Hahella sp. HNIBRBA332: one gene and its partner. The protein of the gene in region 1 interacts with the protein of each later gene in a pairwise test. Links are inferred from orthologs where the notes say so. Each region holds a gene or a part of one and is shown on either strand. Other genes may lie near its edges.

Evidence for each region. The genes of interacting proteins can lie anywhere in the genome.
Region 2: the proteins of O5O45_RS24050 (region 1) and O5O45_RS03990 interact in binary tests that used the Escherichia coli proteins (3 or more experiments, as listed by UniProt). The link is inferred for Hahella sp. HNIBRBA332 from one-to-one orthologs.

Annotation. Positions count from the first base shown.
Region 1 is NZ_CP132203.1:5,434,493-5,440,569, forward strand. What follows is about bases 329-3,217. They hold O5O45_RS24050 (ABC-F family ATP-binding cassette domain-containing protein), read right to left. Parts: upstream 2,784-3,217; coding sequence 873-2,783; downstream 329-872. Other genes in these bases: O5O45_RS24045 (branched-chain amino acid ABC transporter substrate-binding protein), read right to left, coding at 329-760; O5O45_RS24055 (TIGR02444 family protein), read left to right, coding at 2,832-3,217. Outside these bases: more of O5O45_RS24045, read right to left, coding at 1-328; more of O5O45_RS24055, read left to right, coding at 3,218-3,395; O5O45_RS24060 (DUF4124 domain-containing protein), read left to right, coding at 3,400-3,903; O5O45_RS24065 (FKBP-type peptidyl-prolyl cis-trans isomerase), read left to right, coding at 4,030-4,746; O5O45_RS24070 (substrate-binding periplasmic protein), read left to right, coding at 4,976-5,746; O5O45_RS24075 (NHL repeat-containing protein), read left to right, coding at 5,815-6,077. UniProt on the Escherichia coli protein: Genetic data indicate it may be involved in ribosome assembly or function.
Region 2 is NZ_CP132203.1:833,734-839,945, reverse strand. What follows is about bases 1,354-4,702. They hold O5O45_RS03990 (2-oxoglutarate dehydrogenase E1 component), read right to left. Parts: upstream 4,395-4,702; coding sequence 1,554-4,394; downstream 1,354-1,553. Other genes in these bases: O5O45_RS03985 (succinate dehydrogenase iron-sulfur subunit), read right to left, coding at 4,687-4,702; odhB (2-oxoglutarate dehydrogenase complex dihydrolipoyllysine-residue succinyltransferase), read right to left, coding at 1,354-1,522. Outside these bases: lpdA (dihydrolipoyl dehydrogenase), read right to left, coding at 1-173; more of odhB, read right to left, coding at 287-1,353; more of O5O45_RS03985, read right to left, coding at 4,703-5,391; sdhA (succinate dehydrogenase flavoprotein subunit), read right to left, coding at 5,413-6,212. UniProt on the Escherichia coli protein: E1 component of the 2-oxoglutarate dehydrogenase (OGDH) complex which catalyzes the decarboxylation of 2-oxoglutarate, the first step in the conversion of 2-oxoglutarate to succinyl-CoA and CO(2).

The DNA of each region.
Region 1 (6,077 bases):
TGTTGCCGACCGCTTCCGGTCCCATGAACTGAGGCTTGAAGCCCGCGTCGTTGCTTTGCCTCAGAATCAGGCCCAGCTCTGGGTGATAACCACCGTAGTAAACCAGATCCACGTTCTCTTTTTTCAGCTTCGCTATCAAAGAGGAGAAGTCTTTATCGCCAGCGGTGACGCCTTCAAACGCGACGACATTGACGCCCATGCTTTCCAGCGTGCTTTTTACAGAGCTGGCGATGCCCTCGCCATACTGTTGTTTGTCGTGAATCACCGCCACGCGCTTGGGCTTGAGATGTTCAGCGATATATTTACCGGCGGTAGGCCCTTGTGCAGAGTCCAAACCGATGGTGCGGAATATGTAGCGGAAACCGCGTTCGGTAATTGAGGGGTTGGTGGAGCAGGTCACCGCCAGAATGCCTTCGTCTTCATAAACGTCGGTGGCGGGCTGGGTGGAACCGGAGCACAAGTGTCCAACCACATACCGCACGCCATCGTTGACGACTTTGTTGGCGACCGCCACAGCCTGCTTGGGTTCGCAAGCGTCGTCATATTCAACTGCTTCCAGCATTTTGCCCTTGACGCCTCCTGCTTTGTTGATCAGGTCAATGGCGGCGTGCACGCCGTTAAACTGCATTTCGCCATATTGGGCGACTGACCCGGATTGGGGTCCTGCGATACCGATTTTGATGGTTTCAGCGGCTTGAAGAGCGGAGGAGAGACACAGGCCGACTGCCAGCCCGGTCAGGGTGCGTTTCCACAGTTTCATGGGAATACTCCTTGCGAATATATTGTGATTATCGTGGTTGCAAGGACTCTAACTAAACTCCGTAGCGGCGAAGCGGTCTATAGGCATATATACGCATAGAGAGATAGGCCGATCAGAGCAGTCCTTCCAACTCCTCATTTAGCTCCAGCCAGTTTTCTTCCGCCTCAGTCAGACTTTGGCGGTTCACCCGCTGGGATTCCAGAAGCGCTTTCAGTTGTTCCTTGTTTTGGTCCTCGTAAAGGTCTCCTTCTCCTAGTTGCGCTTCGATTTCCTGCAGTTTGCCCTGCAACTTTTCTATCTCAGCTTCCAGTGTAGCTATTTTTTTTCGCAGCGGGCTTAAACGCTGCCTTTTTTCCGCTTCTTCCCGCTTACGGCGCTTGCGATCCTCGGCGCTTTCCTGCGCTTCCTCCTCGGCGGAAGCATCGCTTTTCACCGCTTCCGGTTGATTCGCCCGCAGACGGCTTAACAATTCTTTTTCGTAGTCTTCCAGGGAGCCGTTATAGGGCTCCATGCGGCCGCCATGCACCCAGACGAACTGATCCGCCATCGCCCGCAACAGGTGTCTATCGTGAGACACGACAATGACCGCGCCAGGATATTCCTGCAGCGCCATGTTCAGAGCGTGACGCATATCCAGGTCCAGGTGGTTGGTGGGTTCGTCGAGCAATAACAGGTTGGGCTTGTTCCAGGCGATCAACGCCAACGCCAGACGCGCCCGCTCGCCGCCGGAAAAGTTTTTGATGTCTCCAGCGGCTTGTTCACCCGGAAAGCCAAATCCTCCCAGGAAATTGCGAATTTCCTGCTCCGACGCCTGCGGCCTGGCTTTTTGTAAATGCTGCATCGGCGTTGCTTCAGGGTCCAGGGCTTCCAACTGGTGCTGAGCAAAGTATCCAACCCGCAAGTGCTCGCCCCCTACCCGTCGACCGGAGATCAACGGCAATTGCCCCGCCAGCGTTTTGATCAGGGTCGATTTACCTTCGCCGTTAGCGCCGAGCACGCCCAATCTGGCCCCGGGCAACAGAGTCAGATTTACGTGCTGCAAAACGGGCTCGGCGCCATACCCCAAGCCTCCGTCATCCACCACCAGCAACGGGCTGGAAATCTTATCGCTGCACGGTAGAGAAAAGCTGAACGGCGAATCCACGTGCGCCGCTGCGATCAGCTCCATACGCTCCAATTCTTTCAATCGACTCTGCGCTTGCTTCGCCTTGGTTGCTTTAGCGCCAAAGCGCCGCACAAAAGACTGGATCTCGGCGATACGGGCCTGCTGCTTCACATACAGCGCTTGCTGTTGCGCCAGCCGCATTGCTCGCGCTTCTTCGAACTGACTATAGCCTCCAGCGTAAAGCATCAATGAGCGCTGATCATAGTGCAACACGTGGGTCGCCAGATGATCAATGAAGTCACGGTCGTGGGAAATAAACAGCAGCGTACCCTGATAACGCAGCAGCCAGTTCTCCAGCCAGACCAGAGCATCCAAGTCCAAGTGGTTGGTGGGCTCGTCCAGCAACAACAATTCGGATGGACACATCAGCGCCTGCGCCAGGTTGAGTCGAATTCGCCAGCCGCCGGAAAACTCTCCAACCGTACGCGCATGCCAGTGCGTGGGGAAGCCCAGACCTTCCAGCAGACGACGTGCGCGTACTTCGGCGCTATATCCGTCGATCAGGTCAAGCTCATGGTGCAACCGCGCGGTGGCGACGCCGTCGTCCGCCTGCTCCGCCAGCGCCAGCTCGGCCTGTAATTGACGCAACCGCTTATCGCCGTCGAGAACAAAGTCCAGCGCGGAGCAATTCAGCGCGGGCGTCTCCTGAGCCATGTGGGAGATACGGGTTCCGCCTGGAAAGGAAATGTCCCCCGAGTCAGAGCCGATTTCACCCAAAATAAGGCTGAACAAAGTGGATTTACCACAACCGTTAGGGCCGACAATAGCGACGCGGCTGCGCGCCGTAACGGTGACAGTGGCGTTTTCCAGCAGATACTGGCCGGAACGTTGGATCGATAGCTGATTTAGACTTAACATGGCGGCGGATTTTAGCACGCTTGCCATCGATTCATTAAAGAGTTTTCTATGAGCGAAAACGCCTCTGACAGACCGCGGTCCGGAGCTTCCGAAAAGCCGGCTCAAGGCGACCCGCCTCCTCTGGACAACCCACTTTGGGATTATGCTCTGGCGCGCTATGCAAACCCGCAAACTCAGAAAATCTGTCTGCAATGGCAAAACCAGTTTGACGCCGACGTGAACCTGCTGCTCGCCTGCGGCTGGCTCGCCTTGCGTCAACGTCGCTTTAACCCCGCCAGCGATTTCAGCGCCATTGATTCCTGGCGCACAAAAATTGTTCTACCGCTGCGAACCGCACGCAACGCGCTGAATAAACAAAACTGCCGCCAAAACGCGCTCAGGCAGCGCATTCTCCAGTTGGAACTGGCGGCTGAACGCTACGAAATATCGCTTATATATGCTTTACTATCAGGTACGGGGAAAGAGGATTTATCAGCGCCGCAGGAAGCGGTGGAAACGGTTGCTCTTTGCCGTCGCAATCTGCTTGATTACTTCTCCCGTCTCAATGACGCGCAGGAAGTGAATCAGGCGCAATTGAATTTAGTGGCCGCCAGTCTGGTTATGGAGATGTAAACCTTTGAAGTGGATTTTTCGATTTCTGACATTGGCCTCGCTTGGGGTCGCTCTCGCCCTGCCCTTTTTTATTAAAGATAAGACAGGTTCGCCCATGTGGCGACTGCCCTTACCGGAAGGAACCGAAACGCCAACGCTGATGACCATGGACAAAAAGCTGCCAGAGCAGGAAGTGGTGCGTCAGGTATACAAATGGCGCGACGCTGAAGGCGTGCTGCAATACAGCGACGCCCCACCCCCCGAAGGCGTCAACGTGGACGTCATAACTGTAAGCAACAAAACCAACGTTATTCAGTCCGTCCCCACGGAGAAGAAGGAAGAGCGCCAAGTCGCCACCGGTTCTCCTCGCGACGCGCTGCCTCCCGATACTCGCAAGACTCTGGAGGAAGCGGAAAACAAAGATACCCTCAGTTTCGAGCGCGCGCTGAACATCATGGATGAAGCCAAGGCGGTGCGCGACCTCATGAATGAACGCAACAAACAGTTGCAGCAAGTCAACGGCGGTTAGAACTGTGAACCAGGCCCGGGATCCGGCTGGATCCCGGCGTTGACATCCCCTAGCGCGGTGCGCCAAAAAGCTGTACCTTAAAGCGCTTTATACTGCCAATCCATCTAATTTTTTTGAGGAATAATTATGAAAAAAGCGTTAGCCAGCATGAGCGGTCTGCTATGCGCTGTGGCGTTATCTTTGCCTGTCGCAGTCCATGCGGAAACGGAAAAGCTCACTAACGACGCGCAAAAAACCGGCTACAGCTTTGGTCAAATGTTCGGTCGTCGTCTGGCGGACTCCATGCCTGAGCTGGATATCGAAAGCTTCACCAAAGGCGTTGCCGACGCATACGCAGGCAAGCCTTCTCTGATGACCGACGAGGAGATCTCCGCGCAGGTTCAGCAATATCAGCAGGCCATGCAGAAAAAGCAAATGGAGCAGTTCGAGAAGCTGGCTGAGGAAAACGCCAAGAAAGGCGATACCTTCCTGGCCGACAACGCCAAGAAAGAAGGCATCGTCACCACTGACAGCGGTCTGCAGTACAAAGTGTTGAAGGCTGGTGAAGGCGACAGCCCCAAAGCGCAAGACACCGTTGAAGTTCATTACACCGGCAGCCTGATCAATGGCGAAGTATTCGACAGCTCCGTACAACGCGGCGAGCCTGTATCCTTCCCGGTTAACGGCGTTATTCCTGGCTGGACTGAAGCGCTGCAGTTAATGAAGCCCGGCGCCAAGTGGCAGCTTTTCATCCCCGCCAAGCTGGCTTACGGTCCTGGCGGCAACGGTCGCATCGGCCCGAACGAAACACTGTTGTTCGAAGTTGAGCTGCTGTCAGTCAAAGCTGAAAAATCCGACGGCTAATCCGCCGCTATTGTTTGCCCGCAACAATGCTATGCTTTATAGCATTGTTCAGGCAGACCGTCAGAGGGGCCAAACGCCCGCATCAGCCGCCGGAACTTGCATTCCGTTCGGCTGAGACTAACGCATTGACGACTGCGAACAGGACTTTCGCTGCAGGATTCGCTCCTGTGTTTTGAAGGAATAAAAACCGAGCATAAGCTGAACGCTTAAGCATTCAATGTGAGTTATCTTGAACACCTTTCACCGCCTGTTTACGTTGTTGCTTTCGGGAATCCTGGCATGGATCTCATCGCCCATCTCCGCCAACGTTGATGTTCACGATCTGCTCGCGGAAAATAAAGAAGTCGTCATCGGCTACATCGAATTCCCGCCTGTTTTCTTCACCAATGAGGAGGGGAAACCGGAAGGTTACCTGATCGATCTCGCGCGCATGCTCATGGAAAAAAGACACTATTCCTGGCGCGCCGTCTCCCGCCCTACCCGACGCATGGCCATTGAATTAGCGGACGGTAAGATTGATCTTTGGATCGGGCTCTCCACCTTGCCGGAATTCACCGGAACCACTCTGGTCGGCGATTCCATCGTCGCCCGGATCGAGCTCAACGCCTATTGGCAAGGCGATAAGAAGACCATCAACCACATTGAAGACTTGGTAGGAGAAAGCGTGGTCCTGCTACACGGATTCAGTTACGGCGGCGCCATCCGTTTTCTCCGCGACCCGGTCAACCGGATCCGTGATTGCTCCGCATTCAACCATGCTCAAGCCATTGGCATGCTCAAAGTGAAACGTTGCGATTATCTACTAAACTATGATGGACCTATGCGGCTGGAGTTGAAGAAACAGCCGGTCCAGGACCTGCGTCGCAAACGTTTGTCCTCTCTGGACGCGCGTTTCGTGGTGAGCAAGAAGCGTGATCACGCAGCCAAGTTGCTCAATGATCTGGAAAGTGCGCTGAATGAGCTGGTCGCAGAGGGAAAATGGTTTCTGCCGCCGCCGTGATGTGATTTGCACATCGGGCAGTCAGGGCGGAAACCGACTGTATCGCTCAGTCAGAAAGGGAGCTCGTCATGCTGCTGAGTTATCGCTCTTCGCTTGGTCATACTGAAACCGCCCCAACCACCGCCACGCCTTTCGTTCTCGCCACCCATCCTGAATTTACCTTCAATTCGCCGGTCGGTCTGGCGGTGGATCGCCACCGACGCGTATGGATCGCGGACACCGGAAACAATCGTCTGGTGATCATGAATCCTTACCTCAGCGAGGTGCTGGCGGTATTCGGAGGGCCGGGCAGGACACCCGGCCGTTTCAACATGCCCTTCCGCCTCTGCCC
Region 2 (6,212 bases), 4.6 Mb from region 1 along the record:
TTGGAAGGAATACATCCCACGTTCAGACAGGTGCCGCCAAATACTGGCTTACCTGCATCGTTACTCCATTTTTCCACGCACGCCGTTTTCAATCCGAGCTGCGCCGCGCGAATCGCAGCGACATATCCACCGGGACCCGCACCGATGACGATTACGTCGAATTTATCTGCCATATTACTTTCCAATTCTTAGTTATAGGTACATAAAAGGTTTTCCGGCAATACCCCTCCGCAACCGCGCGGAGGGAGCATGACGCGCCGGAAAACTCGGCGGCGAAAGCGCTGAATTAAAGATCCAGCAGAATCCGCGCAGGATCTTCCAGCAGATCCTTGATAGTCACCAAAAACTGTACCGCTTCCTTACCATCGATCATGCGGTGGTCGTATGACAGCGCCAGGTACATCATCGGCAGAATCACCACTTGGCCGTTTACAGCCATCGGACGCTCCTGGATCTTGTGCATTCCCATAATGGCGGTTTGCGGCGGGTTCAGGATCGGCGTGGACATCAATGAACCGAAAACGCCGCCATTGGAAATGGTGAACGTTCCGCCGGTCATATCCTCGATAGCCAGCTTGCCGTCGCGCGCCTTCTTGCCGAAGTCGCCGATGGTGGACTCAATTTCCGCCAGACCCATCTGATCCGCATCGCGCAGGATAGGCACAACCAGGCCACGCTCAGTGGATACTGCTACGCCAACGTCCTGATAACCGTGGTAAACGATGTCGTTGCCATCAATAGAAGCGTTCACAGCGGGGAAACGCTTCAACGCTTCGCATGCCGCTTTAACGAAGAAGGACATGAAGCCCAGTTTCACGCCGTTATGACGCTTCTCGAACAGATCTTTATATTGCTTACGCAGATCCATGATCGGCTTCATGTTGACTTCGTTGAAGGTAGTCAGCATTGCAGAGTTATGCTGAGCTTCCAGCAGACGACGCGCGATGCTTGCGCGCAGACGAGTCATCGGCACACGCTTCTCAGGGCGCGCTCCCGCTGGAGATTCGATAGCAGGCATAGTCGGCGCCGCTGCAGGCTGAGCGGAGGACTTCACTTCAGCGGTAACGCTGGTAGTGTTGGAAGACAAGTGGTTAATCACGTCTTCCTTGGTCACTCTGCCGCCTTTACCTGTGCCTTGAATGTCGGAAGGATTCAGATTGTTCTCTTCCGCCATTTTACGCGCGGATGGGCTCAGAATCGCTTCCTGACCAGACTTGGCTTCAGTCGCCGCAGGAGCTGCCTGTGGCTTTTCTTCCGCCGTAGCAGGCGCCGCCGTTCCAGCCGCGCCCTCTTTAAATACTGCAATAACTTCTTCGCTAAGCACCGTCTCGCCTTCGCCTTTGAGAACTTTCTCAATGACGCCGGCTGCAGGCGCTACAACCTCGAGCACCACTTTATCCGTCTCGATATCGACCAGTAGCTCGTCCCTAGCCACGGATTCCCCAGGTTTTTTATGCCAAGTCGCCACTACGCCGTCCGCAACGGATTCTGGGAAAGTAGGAGCTTTGATTTCGATCGCCATCTTTTATCCTTTGTACTAACTAAGCGCCTGTTTAAATAGTAAAGGCATCGTTAACTAATTTAGCTTGCTCTTCCGCATGGACATGGCCATAGCCCGCAGCAGGAGCGGCGGAGCCCGGACGTCCAGCGTACTCGAGGTAGAGTTTCGGGTGCGTCTTCGCGAGGACGTTACGCATATGGTGCTGACTGCAGTACCAGGCGCCCTGGTTCATTGGCTCTTCCTGACACCAGACGATATTGGTCAACTTCTTGTACGCAGACAAAACTTCTTCCAAGTCGTCTTCGGGGAACGGGTACAACTGCTCTATGCGGATAATCGCCACGTCCTGTATGTTTTCATTACGACGCTTATCCAACAAGTCGTAATACACCTTACCGCTACACATAATGACCCGACGAACCTGCTTCGGATCGATATGGTCGTCGATCTCGCCAAGGACGGTGTGGAAGTGACCTTCGGCAAGCTCCTCAACCGTAGAGACCGCGTCTTTATGGCGCAGCAGACTCTTCGGACTCATCGCCACCAGAGGCTTACGCAGCGGACGCTTAACCTGACGACGCAGCATATGGAATACCTGCGCAGGGGTAGTCGGCACGCAGACTTGGATATTGTGCTCAGCGCACAACTGCAGGTAACGCTCCAGACGCGCTGAGGAGTGCTCCGGTCCCTGCCCTTCATAGCCGTGCGGCAGCAACATGGTCAGACCGCATAGACGGCCCCACTTATGCTCGCCACTGGTGATGAACTGGTCGATAACCACCTGGGCGCCGTTAGCGAAGTCGCCGAACTGAGCCTCCCAGATCACCAGCGTTTTCGGGTTGGTGGTGGCGTAGCCATATTCGAACGCCAACACCGCCTCTTCAGAGAGGTAGGAGTCGTAAATGTCGAATACGGGCTGCCCTTCCGCCAAATGCTGCAACGGAATATGCAAACCACCGTCCTTCTGATTGTGAAGAACCGCATGTCGATGAGAGAAAGTGCCGCGGCCAACATCCTGACCGGTAAGACGTATGCTATGGCCTTCATGCAACAAGGTCGCATACGCCATAACTTCTGCATATCCCCAGTTCACCGGCATGGCGCTTTGGGTCATTTTCTTGCGGTCTTCCAAGATTTTGGAGACCTGACGCTGAGGCACGAATCCGTCGGGCAGCACATCCATTTTTCGGCCGAGCTTCTGCAGCGTTTTCAGACTGATGCCAGTCTTGCACTTGGCTGTCCATTGGTGGCCCAGGTAGGGAGACCAGTCAACAAACAACTCTTTATTAGGCTCTTTCACCAAGCTTTTAACGACGTGTTCGCCTTTATCCAGCAAATCACGATATTCGTTTTCCAGGCGAGCGGATTCTTCCTCGGTGATAACGCCTTCGTTAATCAACCGCTGAGCGTAAATCTGGCGGGTGGTTGGCAGGCTTTTGATGCACTGATACATCAACGGCTGAGTCGCAGAAGGCTCATCCGCTTCGTTGTGTCCGCGGCGGCGGTAGCACAACAGGTCGATAACCACATCTTTCTTGAAAGTGTTGCGGTAATCCATCGCCACCTGTGTAACGAACAGAACCGCTTCCGGATCATCGCCGTTAACGTGGAAAATTGGCGCTTGGACCATTTTCGCAACGTCAGTGCAATACTCGGTGGAGCGCGCGTCTTCACGGCGGTGAGTAGTGAAACCGACCTGGTTATTAATGATGATGTGGACAGTGCCGCCAACGCCGTAGCCACGGGTTTGGCTCATCTGGAACGTTTCCATGACGACGCCCTGGCCAGCGAACGCCGCGTCGCCGTGCATGATGACAGGCACAACTGCATCACCGCCGGTATCGTCACGACGATCCTGACGCGCTCTTACAGAGCCTTCCACCACCGGAGAAACGATTTCCAGGTGCGAAGGATTGAACGCCAACGCCAAGTGAACTTCGCCGCCCGGAGTCAGAACGTTGGAAGAAAAGCCCTGGTGATACTTCACGTCGCCGGAGCCTTCATCCAACAGACGCTTGCCTTCGAATTCGTCAAACAAGGCTTTGGGGTTTTTGCCCAAGGTGTTGACCAACACGTTGAGACGGCCACGGTGCGCCATACCGATAACGATTTCTTTGGCGCCGTAGCTTCCCGCTCTCTGAATCAATTCATCCAGCAAAGGAATCAAGCTCTCGCCGCCTTCAAGGCCAAAGCGCTTGGTGCCTGGATAACGCGAAGATAAGTATTTTTCAAGACCTTCCGCCGCACTCAATCTTTCCAATAGGTGATAGCGACGCTCTTTCTCATAAACAGGATGCGAGCGCACTGATTCAAGACGCTGCTGAACCCAGCGTTTTTCTTCAGTGTTAACGATATGCATGTATTCAGCGCCGACGGTATCGCAGTAGGTAAACTCCAAACCACGAATAATCTCGCCGAACGTCATGGTCTCTACGCCGAAGCACAATGAGCCGGTCTGAAATACAGTATCCAGGTCCGCTCGGGTCAAGCCGTGATATTCCAACTCCATGTCCGCGATATGCTCGCGCACCATCAGGTTGAGAGGATCCAGTTTGGCTTTCTGATGTCCACGAAAACGGTAGGTGTTAATCAGCTGCAGCACCTTGACCTGCTTACGTTCGTGCTCGGTGCTGACCAATGATGTTGGGCTGGCTTCGACAGCCGCTGCGCGTCTGCGTGACAGTTTCAGGAACTGTTCTTTAATGACGGAGTGAGGAATATCCTGACTGGGTAGTCCTTCCTCTTTTGGCAGTTTGTCGAAATACTCACGCCAGGCCTGGGGTATGCCGTTAGGATCGGTGAGATAGGTCTCATAGAGTTGCTCAACATAGGCAAAGTTCCCACCTGCCAAATGGGAAGTCCGCCACAGCTGCTCCATCGTGCTTTCGTGCATATAGCTCGCCTTGGTTGCATCAGGGAACTATCTGCTTAAGGCCACTGATTACGGCTCGTTCCAGCGTCGCAAAGGCGTGCCAAACCACAGATAGCGCAGAGGACATCTGCATAACCCCGTAGGTTTACAACAGTAAACCACCCCGTCCGATTGAAGGAGGGAGTGGATTTCCTACCAGTTCAGTTTGTTTATGTCGCACGCATGTTTTGCAACACGCGGGCGCTATTAGCTTCTTAGTATAGACAGCTAATTCAGCAACGACCGTAACAGTGTAATTTTTTAAATTATAGTTTTAAGTAGCACGCTGTAAGAGCATATTGCGTATGTGGCCGATGGCTCTGGTTGGATTCAGACCTTTCGGGCATACACTTACGCAATTCATGATTCCCCGGCAGCGGAATACGCTGAACGGGTCGTCGAGATTCGCCAATCTTTCTTCGGTAGAAGTGTCGCGACTGTCAACCAGGAATCTGTATGCCTGCAACAAGCCTGCGGGACCAACGAACTTATCTGGGTTCCACCAGAACGACGGGCATGAAGTAGAACAGCACGCACATAGAATACATTCATACAGGCCGTCCAGCTTTTCACGCTCTTCGGGTGACTGCAATCGCTCAATCGCCGGAGGCGGATTGTCATTCACCAGGAATGGCTTAATTTTCTCGTACTGCTTGTAGAAAATCGCCATATCCACAACTAGGTCGCGAATAACCGGCAACCCTGGCAACGGACGCAAAATCAGCTTGTTGTTCTTCACCACCTGAGAAAGAGGAGTGATGCACGCCAAGCCGTTTTTGCCGTTCATGTTCATGCCGTCAGAGCCGCACACGCCCTCACGGCATGAGCGACGATACGCCAGGGTCGGATCTTTTTCTTTCATCAGTCCCAGCACGTCCAGAACCATCAGGTCCTTGCCCGCAGGAACTTCCAGCTCCACATCCTGCATGAAGGGAGCTTCGTCAACTTCCGGATTATAACGATAGATGCTTACCAACATAACTCTGTCTCCCCAACGACACTAGTAACTACGAGCTTTCGGAGGAAATGGCTCCACAATTTTAGGCGCAAAGTTCACTTCCCGTTTGCTTACCCGCTTGTCCAGAGGGAAGTAGAGAGAGTGCTTCAACCAATTGTCGTCATCCCGTTCTGTGTAGTCGTTACGGGCGTGCGCTCCGCGGCTTTCCTTTCTTTCTTCAGCCGCAACAGCTGTCGCATAAGCGACTTCGTACAGGTTATCCAGCTCTAAAGCTTCGATACGAGCGGTATTGAACGCCATGCTCTTATCTTCAAGCACTGTGTTCTTCACGCGACCGCCCAACTCTTCCAGCAGTTTCAGACCTTTCTGCATGCTTTCGCCATCACGGAATACACCGAAATATAGCTGCATTGTGTTCTGCAGGTCTTTACGTACTTCCGCCACTTTTTCGGAGCCAGAGCCGCTGTTCAGTCTGTCCAGTCGCGCCATGGTCGCGTCGATATCGGATTCGGATGCGTCATCCACGCCATAGCCGTCTTTCAACATCTTCTCGATGTGAAGTCCCGCTGCACGACCAAATACAACCAAATCCAACAGCGAGTTGCCGCCCAGACGGTTTGCGCCATGCACGGATACGCATGCGACTTCGCCGCAGGCGAACAGGCCGTCTATAACCTTGTCGTTGCCGTTTGCATCTTGAGTCAGCGCCTGACCACCGATGTTAGTCGGAATACCACCCATCATGTAGTGACAGGTCGGCACAACTGGAATAGGCTCCTTCGCAGGATCTACGTGCGCAAATGTTTTTGACAGTTCCACGATGCCAGGCAAACGCAGATGCA